Linked DNA regions of Priestia megaterium. The protein of the gene in region 1 interacts with the protein of each later gene in a pairwise test. Links are inferred from orthologs where the notes say so. Each region holds a gene or a part of one and is shown on either strand. Other genes may lie near its edges.

Evidence for each region.
Region 2: the proteins of CEQ83_RS00320 (region 1) and ftsL interact in binary tests that used the Bacillus subtilis proteins (3 or more experiments, as listed by UniProt). The link is inferred for Priestia megaterium from one-to-one orthologs.

What each region holds. Positions count from the first base shown.
Region 1 is NZ_CP023317.1:59,268-62,455, forward strand. What follows is about bases 20-2,875. They hold CEQ83_RS00320 (FtsB family cell division protein), read left to right. Parts: upstream 20-1,189; coding sequence 1,190-1,561; downstream 1,562-2,875. Other genes in these bases: CEQ83_RS00305 (RNA-binding S4 domain-containing protein), read left to right, coding at 20-160; yabP (sporulation protein YabP), read left to right, coding at 260-565; yabQ (spore cortex biosynthesis protein YabQ), read left to right, coding at 562-1,185; CEQ83_RS00325 (S1 domain-containing RNA-binding protein), read left to right, coding at 1,650-2,117; spoIIE (stage II sporulation protein E), read left to right, coding at 2,707-2,875. Also shown: more of CEQ83_RS00305, read left to right, coding at 1-19; more of spoIIE, read left to right, coding at 2,876-3,188. UniProt on the Bacillus subtilis protein: Required for vegetative and sporulation septum formation. Required for the activation of genes expressed under the control of the sporulation transcription factors sigma F and sigma E.
Region 2 is NZ_CP023317.1:4,059,988-4,063,072, forward strand. Bases 103-2,855 are described here. They hold ftsL (cell division protein FtsL), read right to left. Parts: upstream 1,783-2,855; coding sequence 1,423-1,782; downstream 103-1,422. Other genes in these bases: CEQ83_RS20725 (penicillin-binding protein), read right to left, coding at 103-1,417; rsmH (16S rRNA (cytosine(1402)-N(4))-methyltransferase RsmH), read right to left, coding at 1,816-2,751. Outside these bases: more of CEQ83_RS20725, read right to left, coding at 1-102. UniProt on the Bacillus subtilis protein: Essential cell division protein that may play a structural role. Probably involved in the regulation of the timing of cell division. Also required for sporulation.

The DNA.
Region 1 (3,188 bases):
AGCAAGCACAAATGTGAAAGTAGGAGATGAATTAGCCATCACATTTGGCACGAAGAAAATTACCGTTAAAATAGAGGCTCTTCAAGAAGCAGCTAAAAAAGAAGAAGCAGCTAATTTGTACTCAATTGTCAAAGAAGAGCGTATTTCATCTGAAGTATAACTGATGAAGGCTTGTTCTAAATCACCTTTCTCATTCATATGTTTTAAACAACAGATAACAAGAGCGAATGCTCTTAATGAATGAGGTGGGGATGAAGATATGAGCCAATTTTATGAAACAAGCAATTCAAACAAAGACCATACTCCAAATCATGATTTAGTGATGAAGGGTCGGCGTCTCTTAGATATCACGGGTGTGAAGCAGGTAGAGAGCTTTGACAATGAGGAATTTTTACTTGAAACAGTGATGGGTTTCTTGTCAGTTAGAGGGCAAAATCTGCAAATGAAAAATTTAGACGTTGATCAAGGAATTGTATCGATAAAAGGAAAAATCTTTGATATAGTTTACTTAGATGAGAACCAATCGGAGAAGGCTAAAGGATTCTTTAGTAAGTTGTTTCGATGAGTTTAAACATTCAGCTCTATACAATGCTTGCGATGGTATCGTTGGGAAGCGGTTTAGGTGCTTCTCTCGATACTTATCGTTACTTTGTTAATCGCTCTAAATCACGCCCATGGTTCGTATTTGTAAATGACGTATTGTTTTGGATGGTGCAAGCTCTTCTCATTTTTTATGTGTTGTTTTTAGTGAATGAAGGAGAACTGCGTTTGTATGCGTTTCTTGCTTTGTTTTGCGGCTTTGCCGCGTATCAAAGCTTATTTCAATCACTGTATTTAAAAGTATTAACATTTACTGTCTCGAGCGTATTAAGTTTATATCGAGGTGTTTTAACGCTTAGTAATATTTTTTTGGTCAAGCCTATCCGCTTCTTTATTCATATTCTACTTGTAGTCGCTTTAGGGATCTACCGAGCTGTTCATAAGCTGCTCGTATTCTGTCTAAAGCTTATTTACTTACCGACTAGGTGGGTTCTTTTCGTATTTTGGAGAATGATGCCTAAACCTGTAAAACGATTTTTACATATGGGTTTTCGGTATATAGAAGGAATTTACAATCGTGCAAAGAATATGATAATGAGAGTCGTTGCATGGGTGAACACTTTAAAAAACAAGGGGGACGACTAATTCAATGAGTGCGGTACGAAAAAAAAAGGTCGCGAAGTTAAATACTGATTATAGCCATAAACAAGAACAAATTAAACAAAATACAGATCGAAAGCGTATCGGTTTAATTAGGCGTTTGACTGTTTTCGGAGTGTTGGCCTTAATCATTGGTGGATTGATGGTATCAGCTTTAATTACGCAAACCTCAGCTATTGAGAACAAAAAAGCTGAGAAGGTAAAATTAGAACAGCAGCTGACAAAATTACAAAGCAAGCAAAAACAGTTAAAAGGTGAAATCGTCAAGTTGAATGACGATGATTATATTAAAAAGATTGCCCGGAGAGATTATTTTTTATCAGAAGACGGGGAAATTATCTTTAATGTAAAAAAAGACTAAACGTATGGTTCGTTGACAGTGTATTTTTGCTTTTTGTATAATATAATAAATTGATTTCTTTTATCATTTAAGGAGGAGCATTTTTTTTATGTCAATCGAAGTAGGCAGCAAGTTACAGGGAAAGGTAACAGGTATTACGAACTTTGGAGCTTTTGTTGAGTTACCAGGAGGTTCAACAGGCTTGGTTCATATCAGTGAAGTAGCTGATAATTACGTAAAGGACATTAACGACCATTTAAAAGTGGGCGACGAAGTTGAAGTCAAAGTAATTAACGTTGAGAAAGATGGTAAAATTGGTCTTTCAATTAAGAAAGCGGTAGACAAACCAGAACGTCCAGAAAGACCAGAGCGTCCTGCAAGAGCGCCACGCTCAGACCGTCCACGTGATTCACGCCCACAACGTAATAACAATCGTGGTGGCGGTAATGATTTCCGTACAAAAGAAACATTCGAACAAAAAATGAATCGTTTCTTAAAAGACAGTGAAGAACGTTTATCTTCCCTAAAACGCCATACCGAATCAAAACGCGGTGGACGCGGTGCAAAACGCGGTTAACTTGCTGCTTATATCAAATAGATAGCGAGTTTTTGGAAAGTACCTTTTATCTAAAAGGTGCTTTTTTTATATGTAAAAAAGAGTAGAAAAAAAGCATGTACTTGTTGTACATGCTTTTTGATGACCCGTACGGGATTCGAACCCGTGTTACCGCCGTGAAAGGGCGGTGTCTTAACCGCTTGACCAACGGGCCGTTATTCGAGTAGCGGCGGAGGGGATCGAACCCCCGACCTCACGGGTATGAACCGTACGCTCTAGCCAGCTGAGCTACACCGCCATTATACGTTCTCTAAAAGACATTTATAATAATATAAAAAAGCAGGGTTATTGTCAATAACTTTTTTGTTATTTTTATAGACTTTTATTTGCTTTTAAAAAAGAATGATGAGCATAGGCTTTCTCTGGGGCGAACAGTATCTCTCATATTTTTTAAATCTCCATGTAAGATTGTACATCTTTTTGTATAGTTTTCAATATAATACTAGAAAATAGTCGAACGATTATAGGTATTTTGCTAGTCCGTTTGACAAAATTTCACCTTTCGCCGCGATATAATAACGAATAAGTATAATTAGCGGGTGGTGGGAGAATGCAAAAGACGGAAAGAGATTTTGCAAGTCCAACAACAGAGGCGGTATTTAACCGAACTAGATTAGAAATGTCCCGTGTATTTACAAAGGCGGGTATGAAAACGGAAAAGGTGTTATTTCAATGGGGATTATTGCTGCTAGTCGTAGGTTTCTTATTAGGACGAGCGTTAATTTTAATGAAAATCATGCCATTTGCTTTGCCATTCTTTGCAGCCGTAATGGCTATAAAGAAAGAAAAAGCACCGTTAGCAAGTTTAGCCGTATTGGCAGGGGCATTTAGTGTTTCTATTCAAAATGGAGGTACCGTATTTGCTACACTATTTGTTTTCTTACTAATTCATCGATTTAGCGGCATACTGACAATGGATCCGTTAAAGAAACTGCCGTTCACTGTATTTAGCGCGATGTTACTTACAAAACTAACTATTTTTTATGTGTTTACCAAGGAATTCACCATGTATGATTTTACATTTGTGGCAGT
Region 2 (3,085 bases), 4.0 Mb from region 1 along the record:
TTGTTTTCTTAATTGTTTTCTTATTTGTTTCATCGACTACTTGTTTAATCACGTAAGGCTTCATCATTTTCCCGTCATTTGCAATCGCAGTAGCCGCTTGAATTTCTTGAATAGGCGTAAAAGCAGACGCCTGTCCAAACGCAGTGGTTACGCGGTCTCTCGGGTACTTCGTCACTAACTTGCTAGAAGCTTCATTTGGCAAGTCAATTCCCGTCTTATCCATAAAGCCAAACTTGTCCAAGTATTTATACAAACGGTCGGTACCTAATTTTTCGTTGGCTAAAATGGCAACCGCTACATTTGAAGACCTTTGAATTCCTTCATTAAATGTAATAGCTCCCCAGCCGACTCCGCCGTTGTGATCGTTAATCGGAACGCTGTTTTTCGTTACTTTATAAGATCCCGACTGATAGCGGTCTTCGCCGTTATAAACGCCTGCATCAATCGCGGCTGCTAGCGTAAAGATTTTCATCGTTGAACCAAGCTCATAGCTGTTTTCAACAAACGGATTGCGATAAGAAGTGATATCACGAATATTTGGATCAAATGAAGGTCGGTTTGACATCGCCAAAATTTCACCGGTTTTCGGATTCACTACCGTTGCCATTAGCTCTTCTGGTTTATATTCTTTAGCAGCAGCTGTCATCGCATCCTCTAAAAACGTTTGAATTTTTTCATCAATCGTAAGCGTAACGCTGTCTCCGTTTTTAGGAGCTACAATTGACTCTTTTGGATCCGGAAGCTTAATTCCGTTTTTAGCAGCTTCGTATTTTACATATCCATCTTCTTCAGAAAGCTGCTTATCAAATACTTTTTCAATTCCCATTTTCCCTACGATTTTACCCGTATCATCTTTTTGTGCATATCCTAAAATACTTGAGGCAAATACACCGTTTGGATAGAAGCGCTTCGAATCGCGTAAAAACGTGATGCCCGGGAGATTTAGCTTCTCAATTTTTTGCTTTAGCACGTTATCAATATCACGTCCGCCTGGGCCAAGTTCTACTTGGAAGGTACCACGTTTAATTCCTCTTGTTAACATGCTTTCAATTTTCGATTCGTCCATCTTCAACAACGGGGCTAATTTTTGAGCCGTCTTTTCTGGGTCTACCACATGTTGCGGGTGATCTTTATCTTTTGTTTGTTTTTTATCTAAAATCGCCACAACCGTATAAGCACCCGTGTCTTGGGCGATTGCTTCTCCATTTCGATCGTAAATCGTACCGCGCTGTCCTTCAATTTTAGACGTTCGCGTATGCTGTTTTTGTGCAATTTCGGCTAAAGCTTCTCCGTCTGCTTTGCCCGTCGCTTGGATGTAAAAGAACCTGATGGCTAATACAAAAAAGAGCAATGCAAATATTAAAATTAATATTGCTGCTCCTGTACTAATATTGCTATTTTTTCTTGGCGTAGTCATCGCAATTAATCGTTAACGACTTTTACGTTATTTTCATTCAATTTTAGTCCAAGTTCTTTTGCTTTTGTCCAAATACGATCGTATGCACTTAACTCTGTTACCTGTAATTTTAACTCATTGTTTTTTGCTTCTTGCTTGTCAATCTTTCCATCGAGTGATTGCACTTCTTCACTGATGCTATAAAGCGAAGATTGATTTGAAATGATTTGCACAGACCCAAACAGCATGAGTGCGACAAACCCAGAATACACAATTTTTTCACCAACCGTGATTTTTCTTTTTGTCTTTCGAACAACTTGACGTACCGTCTTTTGCTGCTTCTGCTGCTGGTCTTGCTCTCTTACTTTGTATGCTGCATTGTTCATTCTCGTCCCCTCCTCTTTGATTAAACCCTTTTATTAGACTAATTTCTCAACAATTCGAAGCTTTGCCGAACGCGCGCGCTTATTTTCTTCTACCTCTTCTTCTGAAGGTAAAATAGGTTTTCTTGTGATGACTTTCATTTTAGGTTTAAATTCTTCTGGAATAACCGGCAGTCCATGAGGAAGCTGCGGAACCGTGCTTGCATTTTTAAACGCTACTTTACAAATTCGGTCTTCAAGTGAATGGAAGGTAATAACACTTACACGTCCACCTTTTTTGATTACATCCATGGCCTGTTCAATTGCATCTTCAAATACTTGAAGCTCATCATTTACAGCAATGCGAATAGCCTGGAAAATCCGTTTTGCCGGATGTCCGCCCGTTCGTCTAGCTGGTGCTGGAATACCATCTTTAATAAGATCAACCAGCTCTAGCGTTGTTTCAATTGGTTTAGACTCTCGATATGCTTCAATCTTGCGGGCAATTTGTTTCGAAAACTTTTCTTCTCCGTATTGGAAAAAGATTTTTACAAGTTTTTCATAAGGCCATTCATTTACTACGTTGTACGCAGAAAACTTTGAGTTTTGATCCATGCGCATATCAAGCGGGGCCTCATGATGAAAGCTGAACCCTCGCTCTGGTGTATCCAACTGAGGAGACGAGACGCCTAGGTCAAACAATACTCCATCTACTTCTTCAATTCCATGTTTCATTAGCTGCTCTTTTAAATAGCGAAAATTACTTTTGATTAGAATAACTCTGTCTAGATACGGGGCTAATTTTTCTTTTGCATTTTCAAGAGCAACATCGTCTTGATCAAACGCAATTAATTTCCCTTTTTCTGATAGCTGTTTTACGATATATTCACTATGACCTGCTCCGCCAAGCGTGCAGTCGACATATACTCCATCCGGCTTAATATTTAAGCCTTCCGCTGCTTCTTTAAGCAAAACAGTTGTGTGATTAAACATTATGACACCTACTTCTTTCTAAACTACTTAGTTATGTATACAAAAAGCAAAAAACGGTGTTTTTCTTTGATATATATACACGTTTATATTATATATCAAAGTTCAACATTATTTCAGCTATTTATATAAGAATTAAGTAGAATTTTGTCTTTTTGTCACAAATAGTGTCATTTTGTTAAAAGTAGGACATATTCGTAGAATAAAATGTAAGGAATATAAGGTTTTTTTGCGTAATTAGAAATAAATACCTTATAAGGATTCAATTGGCTGACATTCACCTTGTAAACTTGTTCTCTTTTCCAAAATAAAAATCCTGCTTTTCAGCAGGATTTTA